2 regions of the Verminephrobacter aporrectodeae subsp. tuberculatae genome follow, and region 2 is predicted to be linked to the other one. Evidence: predicted binding sites of a transcription regulator. Region 2 holds the regulator's gene; the other holds the start of a gene.
The links. Region 2 encodes NrdR, which represses ribonucleotide reductase genes. Its sites were predicted from a motif close to CACNANATNTNGTG; they were not measured.

Region 1 (14,614 bases), on a different contig from region 2:
ACCGATTTGACGCCCAACGCCAACTCCGCACCATGATCCTCATGGACCGTGCCGCATACAACCGACTCACAGCCATAGACGCACAACAAGAACGACTGGCAATGACCCTCGCGGCATACAACGGCGGCCTGGCCGGCGTACAACAAGACAGACGACTATGCGCACAGACAACGCACTGCGACCCCAAGCGCTGGTTCGGCCACGTGGAACGACACAGCCTGAAAGCCAAAACCAGGACAGCAGGCTACGGAAAATCCTTCTTCGAAATCAACCGGGAATACGTACGCGCCATCCTGCACGAACGCCGAAAACGCTACAGCGCATACTTCGGAGAGGCATGACATGAGAATCCCCACAAGCTACCGCCTGCTCCTGCTGACCCTGCTGGCAGCCGCCCTATACGGCCTGGGATGGAAACAAGGAACGCAACACACCCAAGAGCAATGGGACAGGGAAACAAAACAACAAGCCCTGCAAGCCGCGACCGAAGAGAAAAAGCAAGCCCAAGCCACAGTCCAAGTAGTCAGCAAATACGCAGACCGCATAAAAACCGTGCGCCAAGAAGGCGCAAACATCAGCAAGGAAATAAGCCAACATGTACCAACCCAAGCCGACGCTGCCTGCACTGTGCCTCATGGCTTTGTGCGGGTGCACGACCGCGCCGCCCAAGGCAACGCGCATGCCGAGCCCACCGGAGATCCTGATGCGGCCCCCGCAGGCATTGCACTGTCTACCGTCGCCGAAACAGTCGTCGAAAACTACACCAGCTGCCGAGAAAACGCGGAACAACTGAGCGCGCTGCAAGGCTGGATACACGCCATGCAAGAACCCGCGAGCGAAAGCGGGCCCGAACAAGGGCCCGCCGCAGCCGGCAAGACGCCGGACGGCCTATTTTCTGAGTATTGAAGAAAGCCAATGTCCACCGAACCCGAACAACGCCAACGCGCCAAAAACATGGTGCTGCTGCACCGCGAAGACTGCGACGAACTGCTGGAACAAGCGGCCGAGCGGGGAGCGAAACGCTGCCTGGAGCAACTCGGACTGGAAAACGGCCACGCCGCGCGCGACATCAGCGAACTGCGCAGCCTGCTGGAAGCCTGGCGCGACGCCCGGCGCACGGCCTGGCAAACGGCAGTCAAGCTGGCCACCAGCTGCCTGCTGGCCGCACTGCTCGTGGGAGTAGCGATCAAGCTCAAACTGCTGGGCGGCGGCCCATGACGCACAACAAACAGTGCCCCGTGCACCAAAAACCGAAACGCATCCCCCAAGTCCCCCCCGAAAAAAGCCAAAAACCCAGCAAACATGCGGCAATCCGACCCCGGCTCGGGGCACCAGACAGTTGTTGGGATTTCCGCTGAAACGGGCTCAAGGCATTCTGGGCATGCCGCCGCCCATTTTCTTCATCATCTTCATCAGGCCGCCGCCCTTCATCTGCTTCATCAGGCCCTGCATTTGCTCGAACTCCTTGAGCAGGCGGTTGACCTCTTGCACCTGCACACCCGCGCCATGGGCGATGCGTTTCTTGCGCGTGGCTTTGATGAGTTCGGGTTTGCGGCGCTCCAGCGGGGTCATGCTCTGAATGATTCCCTCCTTGCGCCGCATGTCTTTCTCCGCCCGGTCCATGTCCATGGCGCCCGCCTTGGCGCTGAGTTGGGACGGGAGCTTGTCCATCAAGCTCGAGAGCCCGCCCAGTTGCTTCATCTGCTGGATCTGCGCCAGAAAGTCCGTCAGGTCGAAGCCGTCGCCCCTCTTGAGTTTGGCGGCGAACTTTTGTGCGGCCTCCTGGTCAACGCCGGCGGTGACCTGCTCGACCAGCGCCACGATGTCGCCCATGCCGAGAATGCGGCCCGCGTGGCGCTCGGCGTCGAATACCTCCAGGCCGTCGAGCCTTTCGGACACCCCGGCGAACTTGATGGGCGCGCCCGTGATTTGGCGCACCGACAGCGCCGCGCCGCCGCGCGCGTCGCCGTCGAGCTTGGTCAGCACGATGCCGGTCAGGGGCAGCGCCTCCTTGAACGCCCGCGCGGTGTTGATCGCGTCCTGGCCCTGCATGGCGTCGACCACGAACAGGGTTTCGACGGGGTTGAGCGCCGCGTGCAGGTCCCTGATTTCCTGCATCAGGACCTCGTCGATGGCCAGGCGCCCGGCTGTGTCGACGAGCAGCACGTCCATGTAGTGTTTCTTCGCGTAGTCCAGCGCGGCGCGGGCGATGTCCAGCGGTTTCTGCTCCGGGGTGCTCGGGAACCATTCGGCGCCGGCCTGCTGCGTCACCGTTTTGAGCTGCTCGATGGCCGCCGGGCGGTACACGTCGCCGGACACCGTCAACACCTTCTTCTTGCGCTTTTCCACCAAGTGTTTTGCGAGTTTCGCCGTGGTCGTGGTCTTGCCGGCGCCCTGCAGGCCGGCCATCAGGATGACGGCGGGTGGCTGCGCCGCGAGGTTGATGTCGGCCACGCCCGCGCCCATGGTCGCGACCAGTTCGCGGTTGACGATTCCCACCAGCGCCTGACCGGGTTTGAGTGAGCCCAGCACCTCCTGGCCCTGCGCCTTTTCCTTCACGCGCGCGATGAAATCGCGCACCACGGGCAGGGCCACGTCGGCTTCGAGCAGGGCCATGCGCACCTCGCGCAGCATGTCCTGCACGTTGGCTTCGGTGATGCGGGCCTGGCCGCGCATTTGCTTGACGAGGCGCGTGAGTTTGTCGGTAAGGGCGGAGGCCATGGGAGAAATTCCGGTGTTGTGCGCGCGGCGCTGGTGCTGGCGATGCGGCGAAAGTGATACGCGGGGCGTGCCGCGCGGGGACGCGCTGCCCGCAGGTTGCCCTAAACTGTGACCCATGATCTTACCCGGCGCTTCCCCCGTCAGCTGGCTGCTGGTCTTGGCTGCGACCGTGGCGTATGCCGTGCCCGCTGCTGCGGCCTCGCGCCTGGGGGCGGTGGCCGCGCGCAATGCGTTGTCTGCGGCCTGGATGCTCCACGGCGCTGTGCTGGTGTGGGGTTTGGCGGGCGATCCGCCGCGCTTTGGCTTTGCGCCGGCCTTGTCGATGACGGCCTGGCTGGTGCTCACGGTGTACGCGGTGGAGCGGCAGCTGTTCCCGCAAATGCAGGCGCGCTGGGTGTTGGCGGCATTGGGTGCGGTGGCCATCGTGCTGGCCGTGCTTTTTCCGGGGCAGCCCCTGCACGTGAGCGCTTCGCCCTGGCTGCCCCTGCATCTGGCGCTGGGCTTGGCCTGCTATGGTTTGTTCGCGGCCGCTGTGGTGCACGCCTGGCTCATGACCCGTGCGGAGCACCATATCCGCCAGGCCGAGGATCCGCATAGCGGCATTCCCCTGCTGACGCTTGAGCGGCTGACCTTTCGTTTTGTGACCGCGGGCTTCGTCCTGCTGACGGCCACGCTGCTCGCCGGCTGGCTGTTCGGCGACACCCTGTACGGCCGTGCCTGGCGCTGGGACCACAAGGCCGTTTTCTCGCTGCTCTCCTGGCTGGCGTTTGCCGCGCTGCTGTTGGGCCGTGCGCGCTTTGGCTGGCGTGGCCGCAGTGCCGTGCGCGTGCTGTACGCGGGCTCAGCGCTGCTGCTGCTCGCGTATGTGGGCTCGCGCTTCGTGCTGGAAGTCGTTCTGGGGCGCAGTGCATGAAATACCTGGTCCTGCTGCTGGTTCTGCTGCTGGGCATCGGAACCTGGCGCAGCCGCCGCGCAGCGCAGGGATCCGCGCCCCCGCCGCGCGCGTCGGCCCAGGACATGCCCGCTTGCGCGCACTGCGGTGTGCACATTCCCCAGGCAGAGGCCTGGACGCTTGGTAATCAGGCTTACTGCTGCGCGGAGCACCGGCAACTTGGCCCGGGCTGAATCCCCATGCACACCCAGCCTGCAGGCAGCTTTCTGCCCCCGGTGAATCCAGCGTTCGTGCGCCTTTGGCGCGGGTTTCTGACCGGTCGCGTGATGGTCGCGCTGGCGCTGCTGGGCCTGCAGGGCACCGGGCAGATCATCTACAAAAGCGCCGAGCCTGCGCTGCTTGCCGTGTGCGTGGGGTATCTGGCGGCCACCGTGGTGCTGAGCGTGCTGGCCAGACACGACCCTCCGGCGCCGTACACCGGAGCGCAATGGGTGCCGTCCATCGGCGTTGACCTGGTGGCCATTACGGCGCTGCAGTTGCTGCACGTCGGCAACATCGACTACACGCCCCTGTTCGGTCTGCCGATCCTGATGGCCGCCGCGCTGGGCACGCTCATGCTGGCGCTGGGCACCGCGGCGGGCGTGACCCTGTTGCTGCTTGCCTGGGCCTGGTGGACGAGCACATACCAGACGACGGACGACGACACGCAGCGCTACCTGCAGGGCGCGCTCACCGGAACGGGCTACTTCATCGTCAGCTACCTCGTGCACCAGCTGGCGTCCCGGTTGGCGCGCGAGCAGAAAGTCGCGCAGCAAAGCCGGATCGCCGCCCACGTGCAGGCCCAGGTCAGCGCCCTCGTCATCCAGAACCTGAGCGACGGGGTGCTCGTGGTCGATGAAAGCGACACCGTGCACATCGCGAATCCGGCCGGACTGCAACTGCTCGGCCGCGTTCCCGTACCGCAGCCGCCCTTCAGCCTGGCGCGCGAAGCGCCCTGGCAACCGCTGGTCACCCTGGCCCGGCATACCTTCTGGCAGGAGAGGCCGCAGACCGCGGACGCGAACCTGCTGCACCCCGGCCAAAGCCCCGCCGGCCTGCACGTGCGCACCTGGTTGACCTCCACGCGCGAAGCCGCGCGCCAGACGCACACCGAGCGGCTGTGCGTGATGTTCCTGCACGACCTGCACGAGATGGAAGCGCGCCTGCGCACCGAAAAGCTCGCGGCGATGGGACGCATGTCCGCCGCCGTGGCGCACGAGATCCGCAACCCCCTGGCGGCCATCGTTCAGGCGAACGCCCTGCTCGAAGAGGATTTGCACGACCTGGCGCACAAGCGGCTCACGCACATGGTGCGGCAAAACGCCGACCGGCTGGCGCGCATTGCCGAAGACGTGCTCGACATTGCCCGCGACCAGCACCCGACGAGCCATGCCCCGGAGCCGACCATCCCCCTGGACGAGAGCATTGCCCAGATATGGAGCGACTGGCAGACGCAGGACCCGATGCGCCGCCGCGCGGTGCTCATGCTCGGCGCAGACGCGGCGCAGGTGGAGTTCGACGCGGAGCACCTGCGCCGGGTGCTGGTGAACCTGCTGGACAACGCGCTGCGCTACGTCGGGCATGAGCCCGATTCGCTCGCGGTCATCACGCATGCATCCCCCACGGGCCAGGTCAGCCTGCAGGTCTGGAGCGACGGCGCGCCCATGGACAAATCCGTGCAGCGCCATTTGTTCGAGCCCTTCTTTTCCTCGGAGAGCCGCTCCAGCGGTCTGGGTCTCTATATCTGCCGCGAGCTGTGCCAGCGCCACGGGGCCTTCATCAGCTGCCAACGGTTCAGCCGCACCACCTTGCGCGGCGAGACCGGAGGCAACGCGTTCACGGTGGATTTCCGCCGCACCGCGCCTGCCCGTGGCACCGCCCCGCTGCGCTTTGACACCAGCGTGGCCTGAACCCCGTGAACCGTCCTGCCATGGTAGCGCCCACCGCATCCATCCTCGTCGTAGACGACGAACCCGATCTGTGCACCCTGTACGAGCTCACCCTGCTGCGCGAGGGCTACCGCGTGGAGACCGCGTCCAGCGTGCAGGAAGCGCGCGTGCAACTCCAGGCCCAGCGCTTCGACGCCGTGATCACCGACATGCGCCTGCCCGACGGGTCCGGAATGGAATTGCTCCAGGACCTGCGCGAGCAGCAGCGCCGCGAGCGCTGTGTGGTCATGACCGCGTACGGGTCTGCGGAAAACGCCGTCGAGGCCCTGCGCTCGGGCGCATTCGACTACCTGACCAAGCCCGTGGACCTGAAACAGTTCCGCTCCGTGGTGGCTTCGGCCGTGCAGGGAACGGGCGGCGTCCCGGCGCCGCGCACCCCGCGCACGGGGGGCCGGCCGGCAGCCGCTGCCGAGAACGCCGGCGCGGCGGCGCTGGAGCGGCTGGTGGGCCAATCCGAGACCCTGCGCAACGTCAAGCAACGTGTGGCCAAGGTCTCGCGCGGCATGGCGCCGGTGCTCATTCATGGCGAATCGGGCACCGGCAAGGAACTCGTCGCGCAGGCGCTGCACGCCAACAGCCAGCGCGCGGACGGCCCCCTGGTGGCCGTGAACTGCGGCGCGATTCCGGAGAACCTGCTCGAAGCCGAATTCTTCGGCGCGCGCAAGGGCTCGTACACCGGGGCCACCCAGGACCGTGACGGTTACTTCCAGGCCGCGCGCGGAGGCACCCTGTTCCTGGACGAAATCGGCGACCTGCCCCTGGCCATGCAGTCCAAGCTGCTGCGCGTCATTCAGGAGCGCAGCGTGCGCCCGCTGGGCTCGACCCAGGAAGAGACCGTGGACGTGCGCATCGTCAGCGCCACCCACCGGAACCTGGCAGCGGATGTGCAATCGGGCCGCTTTCGGCAGGACCTGTACTACCGGCTGAACGTGATCGAGATCCTGGTCCCCCCGCTGCGCGAGCGGCGTGAGGACCTGCCCGCGCTGTGCACCGCGCTGCTGGCGCGCATCGCGCAGGATTCGGGAATGCCGGTTCCCACGCTCACGCAACGCGCCCTGGGCGCCATCGCCGCGCATCCGCTGACCGGCAACGTCCGGGAGCTGGAAAACCTGCTGCACCGTGCCGTGGCGCTGAGCGATGGCGATGAACTGCATGTGGACTGGCCCGCGAACACGAGCGCGGCCGTGGCCGCAGTGGCGGTGGCGGTGGCGCGCGGCGCGCAGTCCCCCGCAGAGCCTGCGGACCCCGCGGTGCCCCGCGCCGAGCCGCCGAGCAGCCCCGCGCTGTCCGCCGTGGTCCGCACGATGCCCCTGCCCCATGACCTGCAGGCCTGGCTCGACCAGCAGGAGCGCGAGATCCTGGTGCGCGCGCTGCGCGAGGCGGGGTTCAACCGGACCGCCACCGCCGCCCGGCTGGGAATCAGCCTGCGGCAGATACGCTACCGCATCGCCCGCCTGAACATCACGCTGCCCAACGATCAGCAGGAGCCGCATGACGACATCGGATGACGCGCCCGCGCGTGCCGCTGCGTCCCCCTGGGCCGGAGGCTGGCACGGCTCGGCGACGAGGCGGACCTCTCCCAACCAGGCAATGCGCCTGGTGCCGCCGGCATCGGTCGATCTGATCGTGCTGCATTCCATCAGCCTGCCGCCGGGAGAGTTCGGCACGGGAGCCGTCCAGCAGCTGTTCATGAACACCCTGGACTGGGACGCGCACCCCTCCTATCAGAGCATCCGCGGCCAGCGGGTCTCGGCGCATTTCTTCATTCAACGCAGCGGTGCGCTCTGGCAATTCGTGGACTGCGATCTGCGCGCCTGGCACGCCGGGCGGTCCTCGTACCGGGGGCGCGGCGAGTGCAACGACGACTCCGTCGGCATCGAACTCGAAGGCCTCGAAGGCCTGCACTTCGAACCCGCCCAGTACCGGACGCTGGTCACGCTGTGCCGGGACATTGCGCTGCGCTACCCCATCGAGCACGTCGCCGGGCACGAGCACGTCGCCCCCGGCCGCAAGCAGGACCCGGGCGCCGGATTCGACTGGGCGCAGTTGCAGCACGCGCTGGACTGGCCCCGGCGCCGGTTTCCGCCGGATGCATGTTCCGCCGTGCGCTGACTGTGCTGCGGCGCAGCGCAGCGGCGGCGGGTTCCGTCCAGCGAAACCCACAGACCGTATGGGGTTTATTGCAGGCAGTGAGCTTGCCTTCTGGTCGCTGCGGCGTACACTACGGGTAGTGTATTGGACCCACAGGACACACCATATATAGCGTTTGACAGACCAGAGTCCGGCGCACTACCGACGAAAGAGATCACCCATGCAAGCCGCATCCAGTACCCCGTCCACCGCCCACGCACCGACTGCCCCGAACCCGTCCCAAGCCGTGCCGGCAGCGCCGGCGGCCGCAGCCGACGACCCGTTCGCGCACTACCAGATCATGCGGCGCAACGGCAGCGTCGTGCCGTTCGAGCCGCAGAAGATCGCCGTCGCCATGATGAAGGCCTTTCTCGCGGTCCACGGAACGCAGGGCGCGGCGTCGGCCAGCGTGCGCGAGATCGTCGATACCCTGACGCACAACGTCATCCGCGCGTTGATGCGCTCGCGCCCCGGCGGCGGCACCTTCCACATCGAAGACGTGCAGGACCAGGTGGAACTCGGCCTGATGCGCGGCGGGCACCACGATATCGCGCGCGCCTACGTGCTGTACCGCGAGCGCCGCGCCCAGGAGCGCGCGCGCCAGGCCGGGCCGCAGTTGGCCGCAGTGTCCGCGCCCCGGCTGCATGTGCTCGACGGGGGCGTGCGCGTCGCGCTCGAGCCGGGCCGGTTGCAGGCGCTGATCGAATCGGCCTGCGTGCATCTGGGCGCCAACGTGTCGGCCGAACCCATCGCCGCCGAAACCCTGCGCAACCTGTACGACGGCGTCCCCATGGACGAGGTCTACAAGGCGGCGATTCTGGCGGCGCGCACGCTGATCGAAAAAGACCCCGGCTACAGCTACGCCACCGCGCGCCTGCTGCTGCACACCATCGTGCGCGAGGTGCTGGGCCGCGAAGTGGCGCAGGACGCCATGGGCCAGGCCTACGTGGGCTACTTTCCCGAATGCATCAAAAAGGGCGTGGACAACGGCCTGCTCGACGAGCGCCTGCTCCAGTACGACCTGCAGCGCCTGGGCGCTGCCCTCGACGCCGGGCGCGACCTGAAGTTCGACTACCTCGGCCTGCAGACCCTGTACGACCGCTACTTCCTGCACATCGAGAAGGCCCGCATCGAACTGCCGCAGACCTTTTTCATGCGTGTCGCCATGGGCCTGGCGCTGCATGAAACCGATCGCGAAGCCCGCGCCATCGCGTTCTATGAAGTGCTGTCGTCGTTCGACTTCATGTCGTCCACGCCCACGCTGTTCAACAGCGGCACGCTGCGCCCGCAGCTCTCGAGCTGCTACCTGACCACGGTGCCCGACGACCTCGACGGCATCTACGAATCGATCAAGGAAAACGCGCTGCTGTCCAAGTTCGCCGGCGGCCTGGGCAACGACTGGACGCGCGTGCGCGCGCTGGGCAGCCACATCAAGGGAACCAACGGCCAATCGCAGGGCGTGGTGCCGTTCCTCAAGGTCGTCAACGACACGGCCGTGGCCGTGAACCAGGGCGGAAAACGCAAGGGCGCGGTCTGCACCTACCTCGAAACCTGGCACCTGGACATCGAGGAATTCCTGGAACTGCGCAAGAACACCGGGGACGACCGGCGCCGCACGCACGACATGAACACGGCCAACTGGATCCCCGACCTGTTCATGCGCCGCGTGATCGAAAAGGGCCCCTGGACACTGTTCTCGCCCTCGAGCGTTCCGCAGTTGCACGAGCTCTTCGGCGCCGACTTCGAGAAGGCCTACGTCGCCTGCGAGGAAAAGGCCGCGCGCGGCGAAATCCGGCCCGCCAAGACGGTGCAGGCCAGCGACCTGTGGCGCAAGATGCTGAGCATGCTGTTCGAGACCGGCCATCCCTGGATCACCTTCAAGGACGCGTGCAACCTGCGCTCGCCCCAGCAGCACGTCGGCGTGGTGCATTCGTCGAACCTGTGCACCGAGATCACGCTCAACACCAGCGACAGCGAAACCGCCGTCTGCAATCTCGGCTCGGTGAACCTGCTGCGGCACCTCAAGGACGGCGGGATCGACCACGAGAAGCTGAAGAAAACCATCACCGTCGCCATGCGCATGCTCGACAACGTGATCGACATCAACTACTACGCCGTGCGCAAGGCGCGCGACTCGAACCTGCGCCACCGCCCCGTGGGCCTGGGTGTGATGGGCTTCCAGGACAGTCTGTACGAACTGCGCATCCCCTACGCCTCGCAAGAGGCCGTGGAATTTGCCGACCAGTCGATGGAGGCCATCTGCTACCAGGCCTACTGGGCATCGACCGAACTGGCGCGGGAACGCGGCAGATACTCCAGCTACAAAGGCTCGCTGTGGGAACGCGGCATCCTGCCCCTGGACACGTTGGACATGCTTGCCAACGCCCGCGGCGGCCACGTGGAAGTGGACCGGTCGGCGACGCTGGACTGGGACGCGCTGCGCAGGAAGATCGCGCAGGACGGCATGCGCAACGCGAACTGCGTCGCCATCGCCCCCACCGCGACCATCTCCAACATCGTCGGCGTGGACGCATCGATCGAACCCTCGTTCGGCAACCTGTCCGTAAAGTCCAACCTGTCGGGTGAATTCACCGTCATCAACGCCAGCCTGGTGCGCGACCTCGAGCGCCTGGGCCTGTGGGACGAGGTGATGATCATGGACCTGAAGCATTTCAAGGGCTCTTTGCAACCCATCGATCGCGTGCCGCAGGACATCAAGGCGCTGTACTCCACGGCCTTCGAGGTCGATCCCCAGTGGTTGGTGGAAGCCGCGGCGCGGCGCCAGAAGTGGATCGATCAGGCGCAAAGCCTGAACATCTACATGGCCGGCGCATCGGGCAGAAAGCTCGACGAGACCTACAAACTCGCCTGGGTGCGCGGCCTCAAGACCACGTACTACCTGCGCACGCAAAGCGCCACGCACGTCGAGATGAGCACCGTGAACACGCGCCAGCTCAACGCCGTTGCCTCGGGTGACGACAGCGGCGCAGCCGCTGCGCAGGATCGATCCGGCGCGCCGAAAACCGCCAGCGCAGCGGCCCTGCCCGCGACCGACATCCGGTTCTGCGTGCTCGACGACCCAGGCTGCGAAGCCTGCCAATGAGCGCGCGCAGGCATGACGCGGCCATCATCCACGGCATCGCTCCGGTGCTGTGAAGCAACAAAACCTTGCAGCACAACGCTCCAGTGCTTTTCTTTTCGCAGCACTGCTTTCATAATCCGCTCACTGGAAAATCTATGTTGACCTGGGACGAAGAAGTCAAGCCCTCAGCGCAAAATCAACAGGACGGCGGTCTGGACGACAACCGCTCGGCGGGACAGGCGCCCCCATCGCAGCAACCCGCAAGTGCCGCAGCAGCCACCGGCGCGCAGGCCGCGCCACGCCGCGTCAGGGCAGCCGACAAGCGCATCATCAACGGCCAGACCGACGTGAATCAGCTGGTGCCGTTCAAGTACAAATGGGCCTGGGAAAAATACCTGGCCTCTTGCGCCAACCACTGGATGCCGCAGGAAGTGAACATGACGCGCGACATCGCGTTGTGGAAGGACCCCCAGGGCCTGACCGACGACGAGCGCCGCATCATCAAGCGCAACCTGGGCTTCTTCGTCACCGCCGATTCGCTGGCCGCGAACAACATCGTGCTCGGCAGCTACCGCCACATCACGGCGCCCGAATGCCGCCAGTTCCTGCTGCGCCAGGCCTTCGAGGAAGCCATCCACACGCACGCCTACCAATACATCGTCGAGTCGCTGGGCCTCGACGAGAGCGAGATCTTCAACGCCTACAACGAAATCCCGTCGATCCGCGACAAGGACGCGTTCCTGATCCCCTTCATCGAGGCGATCATGGACCCCGGCTTTCGCACCGGAACGGCGCAGAACGACCAGACGCTGCTCAAGTCGCTGATCGTTTTCGCCTGCCTGATGGAAGGTCTGTTCTTCTACGTCGGCTTCACGCAGATCCTGGCCATGGGTCGCCAGAACAAGATGACCGGCGCCGCCGAGCAGTACCAGTACATCCTGCGCGACGAGTCGATGCACTGCAACTTCGGAATCGACCTGATCAACCAGATCAAGCTGGAGAATCCGCAGCTCTGGACGGCGCAGTTCAAGGCCGAGATCAAGGTCCTGTTTCTCGAAGCCGTGGAGTTGGAATACCGCTACGCAGAAGACACCATGCCGCGCGGCGTGCTGGGCATGAACGCCTCCATGTTCAAGGGCTATCTGCGCTACATCGCCAACCGCCGTGCCACGCAGATCGGCCTGGAGGTGCTGTTCCCCCACGAAGAAAACCCGTTTCCGTGGATGAGCGAAATGATCGACTTGAAGAAAGAGCGCAACTTCTTCGAGACCCGGGTGATCGAGTACCAATCAGGCGGCGCGCTGTCCTGGGACTAAGGCCTTGCGTATTTCATCGCCATGGATTTCCACACCACGCCCCGCACGGACAGCGCCGCAGAGCGCCGCCATGCGGGGCGTTCCCGTGTTCATGGGGATGACCCCATGAATCGCTTTCTGTCCACTGTAGACAGAAGGTGCTCTCTGCAAATTGAACCAAGGAGAACATGATGGCAACTGCAAAAAAACCGGCCGCGAAGAAGGCCACTCCCGCGAAGAAAGCTGTACCGGCAAAGAAGGTCGTAGCAGCGAAGAAGGCCGCACCGGCGAAGAAAGCCATGCCGGCGAAGAAGGCCGCACCGGCGAAGAAAGCGGTGCCGGCGAAGAAGGCTGCACCGGCGAAGAAAGCCGTGCCAGCGAAGAAGGCTGCACCGGCGAAGAAGGCCGTGCCAGCGAAGAAGGCCGCACCGGCGAAGAAGGCCGTGCCAGCGAAGAAGGCTGCACCGGCGAAGAAGGCCGTACCGGCGAAGAAGGCTGCACCAGCGAAGAAGGTCGTACCGGCGAAGAAGGGCGCTTCCGCAGGCAACTCCGTGTCCAAGACGCTACCCGTGGCGGCTGCACCGAAGACGCCGCGGAAAACCCCCAAGGCGCCGACGCCTGCTGCCGCACAGACCACCCTGAATCCTCAGGCGGCCTGGCCTTTTCCTACGGGCAACAAGCCCTGATTTTCGCGGCACCTCGCGCGTATTTCTTGCGCGCATTGCGCGTCCAACCCGGTGCCTGTGCACCGGGTTTTTTTATCTGCGCACAACGGGTGTGCCCATGTGCTCAGTGCGATTCGCGCGGTACGGCCGCGCCGCGGCAGCCCACCAGAAAATCGAGGTCGCAGCCCTCGTCGGCCTGCAGCACATGGTCCACGTACAGGCGCTGGTAGCCGCCGCGGCCGCCCATGTCGGCGCTGCGGAGTGCGTGCAGGCGCTGCGCCAGTTCGGCGTCGCTGACGTCCAGATGCAGCCGGCCCTGCGCGCAGTCGAGTTCGATGCAGTCGCCGTCGCGCACGGCGGCCAGCGGACCACCTGCAGCGGCCTCGGGCGCCACGTGCAGCACCACGGTGCCGTAAGCCGTTCCGCTCATGCGCGCGTCGGAGATGCGCACCATGTCTTTCACGCCCTGGCGCAGCAGCTTCGGCGGCAGGCCCATATTGCCCACCTCGGCCATCCCGGGGTAGCCCTTGGGGCCGCAGTTCTTCAGGACCATCACGCAGCTGGCGTCGATGTCCAGGGTCTCGTCGACGATGCGCTCCTTGTAATGCTCCAGGTTCTCGAAGACCACGGCGCGGCCCCGGTGCCGCAGCAGCTCGGGCGAGGCCGCCGAGGGCTTGAGCACGGCGCCGCGCGGCGCCAGATTGCCGCGCAGGACGCAGATGCCACCGTCGGCGATCAGCGGTTTGTCCAGGGGGCGGATCACCTCGTCGTCGTACTGCGGGGCCTGGCGCACGTTCTCCCACAGCGTCTTGCCGTTGACGGTGAGGGCGTCGGGGTGCGGCAGCAGTCCGTTTTCGCCCAGGCGGCGCAGCACGGCGGGCAGGCCGCCAGCGTAGTAGAACTCCTCCATCAGAAAGCGGCCCGAGGGCTGCAAGTCGACCAGCGTGGGGGTGCCGCGGCCGATGCGCGTCCAGTCGTCGAGTTCCAGGGGCACGCCGATGCGACCCGCGATGGCTCTGAGGTGGATCACCGCGTTGGTCGATCCGCCGATCGCGGCGTTGGTGCGGATGGCGTTCTCAAACGCCGCGCGCGTCAGGATCCTGGAGAGCGTGAGCCCCTCGTGCGCCATCTCGACGATGCGCCGGCCCGACATGTGCGCGAGCACGTAGCGGCGCGCGTCCACGGCGGGGATCGCGGCGTTGTGCGGCAGCGAGGTGCCCAGCGCCTCGGCCATGCAGGCCATGGTCGATGCGGTGCCCATGGTGTTGCAGCTGCCGGCGGAACGCGACTGGCCCCCTTCTGCGGCGAGGAACTGGTGCAGCTCGATTTCGCCGGCCTTGAGCGCTTCGTGCAGCTGCCACACCGTCGTTCCCGAGCCGATGTTGCGGCCCTCGTGCTTGCCGTTGAGCATGGGCCCGCCGGTGACCACGATGGCCGGAACATCGCAGCTGGCAGCGCCCATCAGCAGCGCGGGCGTGGTCTTGTCGCAGCCCGTGAGCAGCACCACGGCGTCGATCGGGTTGCCGCGAATGGCCTCCTCCACGTCCATGCTCGCCAGGTTGCGCGTGAGCATGGCGGTGGGGCGCAGATTCGATTCGCCGTTGGAGAAAACCGGAAACTCCACCGGAAAGCCCCCGGCCTCGTAGACGCCGCGCTTGACGTGCTCGGCGACCTTGCGAAAGTGCGCGTTGCAGGGCGTGAGCTCGGACCAGGTGTTGCAGATGCCGATGATCGGGCGGCCGTCGAACGCATGGTCCGGAATGCCCTGGTTCTTCATCCAGCTGCGGTGTATGAAGCCGGTCTTGTCGGCGGCGCCGAACCATTCGGCGGAGCGGAATATG
Region 2 (14,614 bases):
ACGATCTGTGTTCCCGAACCATCGGGCGTGGAGCCCTGGACGAGCCCGGTGTTTCCGCCTTGCGGCACGATGGACGTTCCTGCGGCGGCGCAGGCACGCACCACGGCCGCCACTTCCTGCGTGCTGCCCGGGCGCACCACGGCGAGGGCCTTGCCACGCACGCGGCGGCGCCAGTCCTGTTCCCAGGCGCAGAGATCGCCGTCGGTGAGCACCTGGGCGGGGCCGACCAGGTGGCGCAGGGTGTCCAGGAGATCGGCCATGGGGCAAGGGGCCTCAGGCAGCCTGCGCGGCCGCCTGGGCATTGCGCTGACGCAGCCGCACGTGCAGTGTGCAGGCCACGAACAGCAGCAGGCACAGCGCGACTTCGCCCCAGGCGAGCCACTGCGCGGGGGGCCCGTCTGCCCAGCCGCGCACCACGCCTTCGGTGAAGTAGAGCCAGATCACCAGGCTCAGCCAGCGGTAGGTGTACATGCGCTTTTTGAGGACTCCGGCCAGCGGAAGGCACAGCGGCAGCGCCTTGAGCGCAATCCACGACCCGCCGGGGCGCACGGGCGCGAGCACCAGCTCCCAGGCCAGGCACAAAACGATGAGCGCCAACAGGCTGCCCGCAGCCAACCAGCGCGTGGCGGAAACGCCACGGCCGCATGGTACGGGGTGGCGGGAGAAAGCAGCGGCGGGAGCGGGAGAAGCGGAGGGCAACGCAGTCATTGAGGTGGCATCATATCGGCCATGTCCCTTCTCTCAGCCGCCCGGCGCATCGAGTTGTGCGTGACCAGGCTGTCGCACTTTCCCTGGAAAACCACCGCGCAGGCCCTGCGCGCGCGCTTTCGCGAAGAGCATCTGGGGCTCACGGCCAGCAGCCTGACCTTCACCACCACCCTGGCGCTGGTGCCCTTCTTCACGGTGGCGCTGGCGGTGTTCACGGCGTTTCCCATTTTTGGCAAGCTGCAGGATGCGTTGCAGAACTGGCTCGTAGGCAGCCTGGTTCCCGACAGCATTTCGCGCCAGGTGCTGGGCTACCTCACGCAGTTCGCGGCCCAGGCCAGCCGCCTGGGTGCGGTGGGTTTGAGCGCGCTGCTGGCCACGGCCCTGGCGCTGATCCTCACCATCGACCGCACGCTCAACGACATCTGGCGCGTGCAACGCCTGCGCCCGCTGGGTCAGCGGGTGCTGATCTACTGGGCCGCCATCACGCTGGGCCCCTTGCTCATGGGCGCGAGCCTGGCGCTGACCTCGTATGTGATGTCCGCCTCCAGCGGGCTGGTCAAGCGCCTGCCCGACGGTGTGCAATTCTTGTTCGACTCGATCCAGTTCGTGGTGCTCGCCGGGGGCATGGCGGCGCTCTACCACTACGTGCCGAATACCCCGGTGCGCTGGCGGCACGCGTGGACGGGCGGCGTCTTCGTCGCGCTGGGCATCGAACTGGCACAAAAGGCGCTGGCGCTGTACCTGGGCAAGGTGCCCACCTATTCGGTGATCTACGGGGCCTTTGCCACCTTGCCGATCCTGTTGGTGTGGATTTATACGGCCTGGGTCATCGTGCTGCTCGGGGCGGTGATCGCGGCCTACCTGCCGAGCCTGCTGGCCGGGGTGGCGCGCTGCACGACGGGGCCCGGCTGGAGCTTTCAACTCGCGCTGGAGGTGCTGCAGGAACTGCAGCGCGCACGCCAGCAGGCGACCAAGGGCCTGCGCCCCGGGCAACTGGCGCAGCGGCTGCGCGTGGACGTGCTGCAGCTGCAGCCCGTGCTCGAGGCGCTGAGCGCACTCGATTGGATCGGGCAGGTGAGCGATGCGGCAGTGGGCGCGTCCGATGCACTGCAAGCGCGCTACATGCTGCTCGCGGATCCGCACGACACCCTCCTGGAGCCGCTGCTCCAGCGCCTGCTGCTGCAGCGGGAACAGAGCCTGGAGCCGCTATGGGCCAGCGCCCGGCTGGACGCCTTGCGCATGGCGGATGTGCTGAAGGATTAGCCCGCTTCGGACAATCTGGCGCGTCCCGTGGTTTCCCCCTATGCCTCGATTCGGGCGGGCATTGTGGGCTATATTGAGCCCCACCCTCCCCTGCCCTCCTGCCCTCCTGGAAACCCGCCGCCATGCAAGTCAGCGACATTCTTCGCGTCAAGGGCAACGCCCTCTACACCGCCGCGCCGGACGAGCCGCTGGCGGACGCCGTCAGCGTCATGGCGGAACGCGACATCGGTTCGCTGGTGGTGATGGAGCAGGGCGAACTCGTGGGCATGCTCAGCTTCCGCGAGGTGATCCTGGCGATGGTGAAGAACGGCGGCAGCGTCGCCGCGCTGCCGGTGCGATCGGCCATGGACGACGCGCCCCTGACCTGCACGCTGGAAACCGACATCGACGCGGTGCGCCGCATGATGCTCGATCACCACGCGCGCTACCTGCCCGTGATGGAGCGCAAGCTGCTGATGGGCGTGATCAGCTTCTACGACGTGGCCAAGGCCGTGGTCGACAGCCAGAACTTCGAGAACAAGATGCTCAAGGCCTATATCCGCGACTGGCCCGAGCAGACCGCGGGCAGCGACTGAGGGGCGGCCTCCTGCGCAGGCGGCGGGCATAATCGCGCGCCATGAGCGGCAATACCTTTGGAACCCTGTTCACGGTCACCAATTTTGGTGAATCGCACGGCCCGGCGATTGGCTGCGTCATCGACGGCTGCCCGCCCGCAATGCCGCTGTCCGAGGCCGACATCCAGGCCGACCTCGACCGGCGACGCCCCGGCACCAGCCGCCACGTCACGCAGCGCAACGAGCCCGACGCAGTGCAGATCCTCAGCGGCGTTTACGAGGGCCAGACCACGGGAACGCCGATTGCGCTGCTGATCCACAACACCGACCAGCGCAGCAAGGACTACAGCGACATTGCCCAGAGCTTTCGCCCGGGCCACGCCGACTACAGCTACTGGCACAAATACGGCATTCGCGACCCGCGCGGCGGCGGCCGCTCCTCGGCGCGCCTGACGGCGCCCACGGTGGCCGCGGGTGCGGTGGCCAAGAAATGGCTGGCCCAGCGCTACGGCACCGGGTTTCGCGCCTGCATGGCGCAACTCGGCGAGCTCGTCATCCCGTTCGAGGGTTGGGAGCACGTGCGCGCCAACCCCTTCTTCGCCCCCGTGGCCGACGTGGCGCGCTACGAGGACTACATGGACGCGCTGCGCAAGGCGGGCGACTCCTGCGGTGCGCGCATCCGCGTGCAGGCCACGGGCGTTCCCGTGGGCCTGGGCGAGCCGCTCTACGACAAGCTCGACGCCGACATCGCCTACGCCATGATGGGCCTGAACGCCGTCAAGGGCGTGGAGATCGGCGCGGGCTTTGCCAGCGTCGCGCAACGCGGCAGCACGCACGGCGACTCCCTGACCCCCGAGGGCTTTCCCAGCAACAACGCGGGCGGCGTGCTCGGCGGCATCAGCACCGGGCAGGACCTGGAGGTCAGCCTGGCCATCAAACCCACCAGTTCCATCGCCAGCCCACGCGCGTCGATCGACATCCATGGCAAGAGCACCGAGGTCGTCACCAAGGGGCGCCACGACCCCTGCGTCGGCCTGCGCGCCGCGCCCATTGCAGAGGCGCTGCTGGCCCTGGTGCTCATGGACCATGCACTGCGCCACCGCGCCCAATGCGCCGACGTGCTGGCGCCAGGGCCGCCAATCCAGGCGTCGTTTCTGTAAGCCGCCCTGCCTCTCTTGGTCAGCTTGCGCAGCTGAGGGCCCCTGGCCCATTTCGTTATACACAAGTCCCCTGAATCTGAAGTTCCCGACAGAACCTGATGCCAGCGGCAAAGTCAAAAATGCGCTGCATTCCCAGCCAGATGGTCTTGACTCCGGGCTCACCATCGCGCTTTCGCGCAAGAAAGCCCCCCAGCTTGGCAATCAGCCGCACACCTCGTTGAGCGTGGGCGGCTCCTTGGGCAACTCTTGCTTGTTCAGGATGTACGCCGCTTTCCATTCGTCGGGCTCGAACATCAGTTGCGCATCCAGTTGCGGGCAACTACGCCCCAGTCGCATCAGCCGGGCAATGCGCCACGCCACCACCATGTACAACACCACCGCGCGTTCTATCTTGCTGACACTGCCCAACTGCAAGGCTTCGATCCGGCAACCGTTCTTGAGCACATGAAAGAACATTTCGATCTCCCAGCGCGCCCGGTACCAGTCGATCATCCGGGCGGCTTGCTCCAGGGTCTCCACGGGCAAGTTCGTCAGCAATCTCCACTCGATGGGCTTTTCGCCATTCGCCAGCGGCTCCTCCCGGGCAACGATGCATGTGGCCTGCACAAACCCGCCGTGGCCATCGGGCAACTCCAGCGCTTGCGCCCACACTTGCTGTACCACTTCACGAGGGCGCGACCCCTGGCGCGAGGCAAGGGTGAAACGAATCTCTCCCTGCGAATCACCCGCCGTCACCCGGCTCCACAGTTTGTCGTCTTCTCCGAGAACTCGGTTGTGTTTGCTGCGCAGCAACCAGTCCACTGGCTCGCCCAAGTCACGTGCTCGCACCATCAGGGCCATGATGTCAGCCTCGCGGTCGGCCACGTAGACCAGTCGTGTATTGGGCAACTGCGGGGCCATCTCGGCCAGTCGTTCGTAGCCCTCTATCCAGCGCAGGCTTTCGCTGACGCCAGGACGGCTACCATCGCTCTGGCGCGGCTGTCGTGCCCACATCCACGCATCAAGCACACCCAGCGGCTCGCGCGAGGTGGAGATGGCGTACGTGGGCTGCAGGTACATGCCGCGCTGGGCCTCGTAGCTCAGTGGCCCCAACCCCTTGGCCTCTTGCCCATTGAAGTTCAATTCGGTGGTGTCCTGGATGCACAAAACATGCTCGTGCGCCGCCATGCGGGCCACCGAGTTTTCGATGTGCGGCGCCAGGATGGCTTCCCACTGGACCGCCTCATTGCCAAAGAAGCGGTAGGCTCCGATGGTGTCGGCCCAATCGCCGCAGGCTTGGGGAATGCTGGCTGTGGGCTTGGCACTCAAGCTCTCGATCAGGTGGATCGCACGCTGTTTGCGCCTGGGGTCCCCCAGGTTCATGCTCTTGAATTCGGTGACTGCCCAGCTCATTGTGTGCTTTCGCTATGAAATAGGTAGCATAGCTCATGCGCGGGGGACTTGTGTATGACGAGATGGGTTTGGCTGTGCTCTTGCCCGATGACCGGGCAACGTCCACCAGGCGTTTCGGGCAGTCGTCGCCGTTCGTCCTGGTGCCGAGAAACAACGCCGCGCTGCGTTCGCCAAGCCCCGGCGGCGGGCGGCGTGACACGACGCCAGACGCTAAGTCACCTTGTTGTCCAGATGCGAGGGCAGCCAGCCCACGACGACCAACTGGCTCTCATCGTCCCAGAAGAAATACAAACGAAAGCAATGCCGCGGGTTGTGCGCATTGCCTTTTTTCAGGTGGCGAACGAGAACCTTCCGATGGCCCGCATATTGCACGCTGTACTGATCGCCATTGCATTTGGTGGCGTTTCCCGTGTGCTCCTCCTTGAGGTGCAGGCTGGCCAACGCCTGGTCGTAGGCTTGCTTTCTGTCGTCCCCCCCATGAATGCGCATCGGAACATAGTATTCCTTGAGCAGGAGCAGCGCCCTGTAGATCAGCGCGGGATCTTCGTAGGTCGATTTGCGCACGCCCTGGATTGCGCGCGGCGTCATGACCAGCGCGCCGGCGAGTTGCTCCTCGCACCAGGACTCGAATTCGTCGAGTTCCTGCGGAATCGGCACGTCCTGCCGGCCTGGCGACTGCGCCAGCTGCTGTTCCAATGCGCAGACTCTTTGCCGCAGTTTGAAGGCCTGTTCCTTCGCGGCTTCCGCTTTTTGCTCGGCGGCGTTGCGCTCGTCCTCGGCGAGTTTGAGCAGGTCGTCGTACTCCTGCTTTTGCTCTTGCAAGCTGGTGCGCAGCGCCTCGTTGTCCCGCTCGAGTTGCACCAGATCGGTATCGCTGTCGCCGGCGGGCCTGGCTTGGCTGCGTTCTTTCTGCGCGGCCTGTTGGCGCACGAAGTTGAAGCTGGGCAGGCGCTGCTCGCGCTCATACCCCCGGACCGTATTCCACAGCACCTGGTTGACCAGCCAGGGTGCGAAGGCCAGGGGGCCTTTCTCATTCCATGCGGCGATGCGCTGCGCGAGCGCGAGCGGATGCCGTGAGGCTTCGTCCACACAGCGTTTGAAGCCGGACCGATAGGTTCGGACCGCCTGCTGGAATGTGGAGAGTTCGCGCCCGACCCGGTCCGAGAGCAGAAAACTCGCGCGCCCCGTCAGAACCACCACATGCGCCGCCCCCAGTGTTTGCTGCAGGAACCGCTCGGCCGGGATCGCCGTTTGGCTCGGGTCCTCGGAGCCTACCGGCAAGGACAGGACCACGACGTCGGCGATGCGCTCTGGCCGCTCGAGCAAGGCCAGCAGGGCGTCGACGTCGGCTTCGCTCGCGATGATGCGTGGCGTCTTGTGAATCAGTTCCCCGTCGAGCTCGGCCGGGCCGGCGCGCAGAATCTGTTTGGCGAAACCCGGGATCGAGCGGTCGAATGGCGCATTGTCGCCGCGCGTGGCGCAGATCAGCCGGGTGCCGAACTGCACCGCGCCCCGGGAATCGAGGCGCACGCCGACTTCGGTGATCCAGTCACGCTGCAGCACGCTTTGGTCGTCGTCGTCGAGCCGCGCCGCCCAGGACCGGGGTTCGGCCAGCGCCACGGCCGCGGCGCGCGGCGCGCCGATTTCCGATAGATCGAAGCTGCTTCGCTGCCAGGCTTCGGACGGGAGGCTGCGGCCGGACTTTTTTTCCAGCCAGCGCAGCACCTGATCGACCGTCGCGTCAAAGCGCTCCTGCGCTGTCTGGTTTCTGCGCGGGAGGAGTTTCACGGTGACTTGGCTGATCGGGCGAATCAGCGCCCGCGCCGGCTTGGCGGGGGTCGGGGTGGCGAACGGCTCAAGCATGTTTCCGGACTGTCGGGTTATTTGCGCACCTCGTCGACCATGGCGCGGAAGTCGTCGATGTCCTTGAAACTGCGGTACACGCTGGCAAAGCGGATATAGGCCACCTTGTCCAGCTTCTTGAGCTCGCGCATGACCCATTCGCCAATGCGGCTGGAGGGCACTTCGCGCGGCCCCAGGCCGAGCAGTTTTTCCTCGATGCGCTCGATCGCACCGTCGATCCGGTCGGTGCTGACCGGACGCTTGCGCAGCGCCAGATGGAACGATGCAAGCAGCTTGTCGTGCTCGTATTCGACGCGGCGACCGTCCTTTTTCACGATGGCCGGCAGGCTCACTTCCGGCCGCTCGTAGGTGGTAAAGCGCTTGTCGCAGGCGCTGCATTGGCGGCGCCGGCGGATGAACACCGCCTCCTCGGATACCCGGGTTTCGACGACCTGCGTTTCAAGGTGGCCGCAAAAGGGGCACTTCATGGGGGCGGTGGCGGGGCGTCAGGGTCAGGCGTAGACCGGAAAGCGCGTCGTGAGCGCGTCCACCTGCTCGCGCACTGCGGCGACATGCGCCGCGTCGTGCGGCTTGTCGAGCACGTCGGCGAACAGGTGCGCCGTGGCGCGCGCCTGTTCTTCCCGGAAACCGCGCGTGGTCATGGCCGGGGTGCCGATGCGCACGCCGCTGGTCACCATCGGCTTTTCGGGGTCGTTGGGAATGGCGTTCTTGTTCACGGTCATGTGCGCCGCACCGAGCACGGTCTCGGCCTGCTTGCCGGTGATTCCCTTGGCGCGCAGATCGACCAGCATCATGTGGCTCTGCGTGCCGCCGCTGACGATGCGCAGGCCGCGCGCGCTCAGCGTCTCGGCGAGCACCTTGGCATTGCTGAGCACCTGCTCCTGGTATAGCTTGAATCCGGGTTGCAGCGCTTCCTGGAAGGCCACGGCCTTGGCGGCTATCACGTGCATCAGCGGGCCACCCTGCAGACCCGGGAAGATGGCGCTGTGGATCGCTTTTTCATGCTCGGCCTTCATCAGGATGATCCCGCCGCGGGGGCCGCGCAGGCTCTTGTGCGTGGTGCTGGTGACCACGTCGGCGTGCGGCACGGGGTTGGGGTACAGGCCGGCGGCGATCAGGCCGGCGTAATGCGCCATATCGACCATGAAGGTCGCGCCCAGGTCCCGGGCCACCTTGGCAAAGCGGGCAAAGTCGATGTGCAGGCTGTACGCCGAAGCGCCGGCAATGATCAGCCGGGGCCGGGTGGCGTGCGCCTTGCGCTCCATGGCGTCGTAGTCGATGACTTCGTTCGCGTCCAGGCCGTAGGAGACCACGTTGAACCATTTGCCCGACATGTTCAGCGGCATGCCGTGCGTGAGGTGACCGCCCTCGGCCAGGCTCATTCCCATGATGGTGTCGCCGGGCTTGAGAAAGGCCAGAAAAACGGCCTCGTTGGCCGACGCGCCGCAGTGTGCCTGCACGTTCGCGGCCTCGGCGCCGAAGAGCTTCTTCACGCGCTCGATGGCCAGTTGCTCGGCCCGGTCCACGTGCTCGCAGCCGCCGTAGTAGCGCTTGCCGGGATAGCCTTCGGCGTACTTGTTCGTCAACTGCGTACCCTGGGCCCACATGACGGCGGGCGATGCGTAGTTTTCGCTGGCGATCAGTTCGATGTGCTGCTCCTGCCGGGCGTTCTCGGCCTGGATCACGGCAAACAGCTCGGGGTCGATTTGCTCGACGAGAAGATGGCGGTCGTACATGGTGGTCCTGCAAACTTGTATCCCTTGAGACAAGGGCTGCCCAGGCGAACGGCGGAACGCAAGAGCGAAAGGATTCCCTTGCGGCGCGCTCCCCGGTGGTTCGCAAGGGAGTCAAGCCCTTGCCGGTTTCCACATCAGCGGCAGCACCCCTGTGCCGGGTGGGGCGGGGTACGGCGCCTTATCGCCAGTCACGTGCATCCGCAAGTGTAGCCGACAGACACGCTCCTGACAGCCGATCAGAACCCGGCCGATCGCCAAGCGGAACTTGCTTTGGTTGATGGGCTGTGGGCCGGTGGAGCGGCGTAATCACCACGCACCCTGTACCATTTGGGGCGTTGCGGCCTGCATTTATGCTCCGGCCAGACCACCGACGGCCTTTCCCTCAGGCAGCTTCGGACCTCCGGCCCCACACCACACATGCTGTTTCTGCTGTCCCCCGCCAAAGCGCTCGACTACGACACGCCCCTGCCCGCAGGCCTGGCGCATTCCACGCCCCGGTTCCTTGCGCAGTCCGCCGCGCTCATCGAGGTGCTGCGCAGCAAGTCCGCGCAAGACCTTGCCGACCTCATGCACCTGAGCGACAAACTCGCCGCGCTGAATGTGGCGCGCTACCGGGCCTGGACGCCGCGCTTCACGTCCGCGAACTCGCGCCAGGCGCTGCTGGCTTTCAACGGCGATGTCTACGCGGGCCTTCAGGCGCGCACGCTGAGCGCAGCGGATCTCGACTGGGCACAGGAGCATGTGCTCGTTCTCAGCGGTCTGTACGGCGTGCTGCGCCCGCTGGACCGCATGCAGGCCTACCGGCTGGAGATGGGCTCGCGCCTGGCCACCGATGCCGGCAGCAACCTCTACCAGTACTGGGGCAGCCGGATTGCCAAGCATTTGAACACCCGCCTGCAGGCCGACGCCACGCCCGTGGTCGTAAACCTCGCGTCGCAGGAATACTTCAAGGCGGTGGACCGCAGGGCGCTCAAGGCACGCGTCGTCGAATGCGTTTTCGAGGACTGGAGAGGCGGCGCGTACAAGATCATCGGCTTGCACGCCAAGCGCGCACGCGGCCTCATGGCGCGCCATGCCATCACGCACCGCATCACCACAGCGCACGGGCTCGAAGGGTTTGCTCTGGACGGCTATGCCTTTGCCCCGGCAGCGTCCGATCCCGAGCGCCTGGTGTTCCGGCGCAAGGCCCCCGCACCCCGAACCCAAAACCCTGTTGCAACCGAAGGACCCGCATGACACAGCAATCCGACCCGCGACAAGACAGCACAACGAGCACCCAGCGCAGCAGCGCCGCCGCACAGCAGAAGGTCACGCCCGAATTACGCCGCTGGATCATCGAGCAAACCCAGGCCGGCTGCACGCAGGCCTCGCTGCTGCAATCCATGCGCAGTTCCGGCTGGAATGAGCAGGTGGCGGCCGAAGCGCTCGAGAGCACGCTGCACCAGCTCCTGGTCGAACCCGCCGCGCCACAGAGCCCGCCAGCCTCCATGCCCGGGCCGCGCCTGGACGAATCCCCGACCCGGGTGGACTGTGGCGACCGCACCGCAGACGTGCTGCTGAGCATGGAGCAGCCACGCATCGTGGTGTTTGGCAATCTGCTTGCGCCCGAGGAATGCGAGGCCCTGATCGCCGCCGCCGCGTCGCGCATGGCGCGCTCGCTCACGGTGGCCCCCGAAACGGGGGGCGAAGAGTTCAACGACGCCCGCACCAGCGACGGCATGTTCTTCCACCGCGGAGAAAGCCCGCTGCTGCAGCGCATCGAAGCGCGCATTGCGCGCCTGCTGAACTGGCCCGTGGAAAACGGTGAGGGCCTGCAGGTGCTGCACTACCGCCCCGGCGCCGAGTACAAGCCACATTACGACTACTTCAACCCCGAGGATCCCGGAACGCCGAAGATCCTCCAGCGCGGCGGGCAACGCGTGGGCACGCTGGTGCTGTACCTGGCCACGACCGAGAAAGGCGGTGGCACCGTATTCCCTGACGTGCACGTCGCCGTCGCGCCCCAGCGCGGCAATGCCGTGTTCTTCAGCTACGACCGCCCGCACCCCGACACGCGCACGCTGCACGGCGGCGCCCCGGTGATTGCGGGCGACAAGTGGATCGCCACCAAGTGGCTGCGCGAGCGGGAATTCAGGTGAAAACGGCTTGCGTATCCGCGCACCTTCAGCCGCTGAAAACATGACGCAACCGTGCAGACCATGAACCCGCCAGAACAATCCCGGCTCGGCAAGGCATCGACCTATGTCGACCAGTACGACGCCGCGCTGCTCTTTCCCATCCCGCGTGCCGACAAGCGGGCAGAGATCGGCATCACCGGCGCCGCGCCCTTTTTCGGGGCCGACCTGTGGACGGCGTTTGAACTGTCGTGGCTGAATGCGCGCGGCAAGCCGCAACTGGCCCTGGCGCACATCACGGTGCCCTGCGAGACGCCGAACATCGTCGAGAGCAAGTCCGTCAAGCTCTACCTGAACAGCTTCAACAACACCTGCCTCGCCGACGCCGCGCAGGTGCAGGCGCGCATCCGCGCCGACCTGGGCGAGGCCGTGTGGCGCGGCGCCGAGCGTTCGGCCGCCGTAGGGGTGACGCTGCTGGGCCCCGAACGGTTTGACCAGGAACCCGTGCACGAACTCGACGGCCTGAGCCTGGACCGGCTGGACGTGGAATGCACGCACTACCAGCCCGCGCCCGAGTTGCTGCGTGCGCGGTTCGACGCGGCGCCCGTGTCCGAGGTGCTGACCAGCAAGCTGTTCCGGAGCAATTGCCCGGTGACGGGCCAACCCGACTGGGCGAGCGTGCAGATTGCCTACAACGGCCCGCAGATCGACCAGGAAGGGCTGCTGCAATACCTCGTGAGCTTTCGCCGGCACAGCGAATTCCACGAGCAATGCGTGGAGCGCATCTTCATGGACCTGTGGACACGCTGCCAACCCGGCGCGCTGACCGTGTACGCGCGCTACACGCGCCGCGGGGGAATCGACATCAACCCGCTGCGCACCAGCCGCCCGCAGGGCCTGCCGCGCAACGTGCGCACGGCACGGCAGTAGTCACCCCGGGTTGGACACGCGTGCCGGGCGACCAGGATCGCTTGGCCCCTGACCCGCAGCAGGGGATGGGCATTACGAATTTGTTCCGCCCGCACCCGCTGGCAGCAAGTAACCAACAAGAGGCACCAGGGTGGATGCGAGCAGCAGTGCCGCCCCTGCCAGCAACGCCGTGTCCAGCGTCCCCCGATCGCCGACCCAACCGGCCAGCGATGGTCCGATGGCCTGGCCAACGGAAAATACCACGGTGAAAAAGGCCATGCCCTTGGCCAGCAGTTCCGTCGGCATGCTCTTGCGCAGGAGCACGGCGACGGATGAGGGCGCGATGAACATGCCCAGGCCGAAAATGAATGCCGAAACGATGCAGGCTGCGAGGCTGCTTTCCAGCAACGGGAGCACCGAGCCGACGAAGGTCGTCGCGCAGCTCGCGGACAGCACCAATTCCGGTGGCATGTCCTTGAGCGCCCGGCGCCAGACGAAGGGCGACAAAGAGACCCCGGCGCCGAGCACGACCCAGATCGCAGTCCCCCATTGCCAGGACAGGCCCCGGTTGCGCAGCAGGGCGAAGATGAACGTCATATAGACGATATAGCCGGCGGCAAAAATGAAATATCCGAGCAGCGCCGATTTCAGGCCCGACAGGGGCAAGCGCGCCGCCGAGGCGCTATTGCTACCCCCATGGACGCGCCAAGCTTCGCGCAGTGGCCATAGCGACCCCAGCGCAGCGAGCAAGCCAAGCACCCACCACGCGTACATCCATCCCGCCGGACCCGTCACCGCGAGCACCGGGCTGACGAACAATCCGGAGACCGAAATACCGATCCCCGCGCCGGAGAAGAACACCCCGGTCGCGATCCCGTAGCGCTTCGGAAAATCCTGATAGCGGACGGCAATCAAGGCCCCCCCGCAGGCAAACGCCCAGGCCGCGCCAATGCCCGAGAGCAAACGGGCCACGCTCAGACCGACCAAGCTCGAACAAAACCCGGTGAAGACCAGCGTGGCGACCGTCATGCACAGACCGGCGGAAAACAGTTCGCTGGGACGGCGCCAACGCAGCAACCAGTAACCGGACAGGGCGCCGATCACATAGCCCAGGGCGTTGGCAGTGTTCAACCACCCGGCCTCGGCGTAGCTCAACCCGAAGCTCTCGCGCATCGCCGGCAGAACCAGGGCATAGGAAAAGCGCGCGAAGCCGTTGCTGACTGCCGCCGCCAACCCCAGACCGAAGGCCGGCCACAGACTCGGCGAGAGGGTTTGGGGGGATTGTTCGGCGGGGAGCATGCCGGATTTTCACCGTTTCTCCTGGGGCCGGCGTGCCCCCCGCGTGCCTTTCAGCGATTGGATTCCTTGGTGGATGCGGGCGCGCTTCGCCTATAGTGCCCGGCCGGCCGTGCGTTGCCCAGCGCCCCATGGCCCACGGTCGGCGCCCAGCCCATTCCACCCATGCAATACGGTGACAAGCCATGCAAGCCAATGACCCAGCCAGCGCCGCAGCCGCGCAGCCCGTCACCGGGGCCCCGGAGTCTGCCGTGGCCGACCCGCCGCAGGCAGCGCGCAGCGGCCCCGGCTTGGCGGTGCTTTTGGCGACCGTGCTGCTGCCGTTCGCACTGGCGCATTTCATTTCCTATCTCTACCGCACGGTCAACGCAGTGGTGTACCCCGACCTGGCGCACGACCTGGGCCTGGCCGCGGGCAGCCTGGGCCTGTTGACCAGCGCCTACTTCCTCACGTTTGCCGCAGCGCAGCTGCCCATCGGCGTGGCGCTGGACCGCTTTGGCCCGCGCAAGGTCCAGGGGCCCATGCTGCTCGTCGCCGCCGCCGGTGCGGTGCTGTTTGCGCGGGCGCAGTCGCTGGGCGAACTGGTGCTGGCGCGCGGCATGATCGGCCTGGGCGTGGCCGGCTCGCTGATGTCGGCGATCAAGGCCGGTTCGCTGTGGCTGCCGCAGGAGCGGTTGCCACTGAGCACCGCGATCCTGCTCGCGGTCGGCGGAATGGGTGCGATGGCGTCAACCACGCCCATGCAGTGGGCGCTGGGCCTGACCGACTGGCGCGGCGCCTTCCTGGCGCTTGCAGCCGGCACGCTGCTGGTCAGCGCGCTCATCTTCGGGGTGGTTCCCGAACACCCTGGCCAGAAAACGCAGACGCGCCTGCGCGACATGGTCCGCACCGTGGGCGAACTGTACCGGGCGTGGTCGTTCTGGCGGCTCGCGCTGTACACGCTGTTCGCGCACGCCACCTACATGGCGGTGCAGGGCCTGTGGATGGCTCCGTGGCTGCGCGACGTGGGTCATTTGGCGCGCCCGCAGGTCGCGCAGGTGCTGTTCGCCGGCACGGTTGCCATGGTCGCGGGTTCGCTGTTCTTCGGCTGGATCACCGACGCGGTGCAGAAATACGGCTTCAAGCCGGTGCTCGTGTGCGGCACGGGGACCGTCCTCTTCCTGCTGTTCCAACTGCTCATGGTGCTGGGTCCTGGAACGCTCGCAGTGCATCCGCTGGTCGTGGCCGTGGGCTTCAGCTTCTTCGGCACCGCCACCACGATGAACTACGCCATCGTGGCGCAGAGCGTGCCCGGCCACCTGACCGGCCGGGTGAGCACCTCGTTCAATCTGCTGGTGTTCCTGCTGGCCTTTGGCGTGCAATGGGGTTTGGGCCTGCTGATCACCCAGTGGGTCCCGCACCAGGGGCAGTATCCGCAAGCCGCATACCGTGCGGCACTGGGGCTGAATCTGCTGCTGCAATTGCCGGGGATCGTGCTGTGGCTCGGCTTCAGGCCGTGGCGGCGTGATTGCCGGACGCGCCAGGGCTGAGGCGGGCGCGTTTTACAGCCGGATCGGGTCGGGAGGCTGCGCGCTTTGCACAACGGCTGCGCGGCTGGGGATCGAGGGCTGGGCGCCGGC

Region 1: a site for NrdR is predicted at 7,853-7,866, ahead of D5041_RS01920 (ribonucleoside-diphosphate reductase subunit alpha). Genes of this name have one in related genera too.

What each region holds. Positions count from the first base shown of each region.
Region 1 covers NZ_QZCX01000001.1:510,283-524,896, reverse strand. The annotation lists gene D5041_RS01965 (lysozyme family protein) at 1-341, shown strand, start outside; gene D5041_RS01960 (hypothetical protein) at 343-906, shown strand; gene D5041_RS01955 (DUF6127 family protein) at 916-1,218, shown strand; gene ffh (signal recognition particle protein) at 1,366-2,721, opposite strand; gene D5041_RS01945 (cytochrome C assembly family protein) at 2,837-3,634, shown strand; gene D5041_RS01940 (PP0621 family protein) at 3,631-3,846, shown strand; gene D5041_RS01935 (ATP-binding protein) at 3,853-5,562, shown strand; gene D5041_RS01930 (sigma-54-dependent transcriptional regulator) at 5,583-7,109, shown strand; gene ampD (1,6-anhydro-N-acetylmuramyl-L-alanine amidase AmpD) at 7,093-7,713, shown strand; gene D5041_RS01920 (ribonucleoside-diphosphate reductase subunit alpha) at 7,913-10,834, shown strand; gene D5041_RS01915 (ribonucleotide-diphosphate reductase subunit beta) at 10,969-12,129, shown strand; gene D5041_RS01910 (histone) at 12,297-12,794, shown strand; gene D5041_RS01905 (IlvD/Edd family dehydratase) at 12,898-14,614, opposite strand, start outside.
Region 2 covers NZ_QZCX01000003.1:1,297,064-1,311,677, forward strand. The annotation lists gene D5041_RS20865 (FAD-binding oxidoreductase) at 1-260, opposite strand, end outside; gene D5041_RS20870 (DUF2069 domain-containing protein) at 274-708, opposite strand; gene D5041_RS20875 (YihY family inner membrane protein) at 730-1,971, shown strand; gene D5041_RS20880 (CBS domain-containing protein) at 2,094-2,546, shown strand; gene aroC (chorismate synthase) at 2,588-3,685, shown strand; partial or broken gene D5041_RS20890 (IS4 family transposase) at 3,741-5,077, opposite strand; gene D5041_RS20895 (hypothetical protein) at 5,288-6,940, opposite strand; gene nrdR (transcriptional regulator NrdR) at 6,958-7,407, opposite strand; gene glyA (serine hydroxymethyltransferase) at 7,432-8,676, opposite strand; gene yaaA (peroxide stress protein YaaA) at 9,094-9,912, shown strand; gene D5041_RS20915 (2OG-Fe(II) oxygenase) at 9,909-10,814, shown strand; gene queF (NADPH-dependent 7-cyano-7-deazaguanine reductase QueF) at 10,875-11,720, shown strand; gene D5041_RS20925 (YbfB/YjiJ family MFS transporter) at 11,793-12,998, opposite strand; gene D5041_RS20930 (MFS transporter) at 13,181-14,524, shown strand; gene rbsK (ribokinase) at 14,537-14,614, opposite strand, start outside.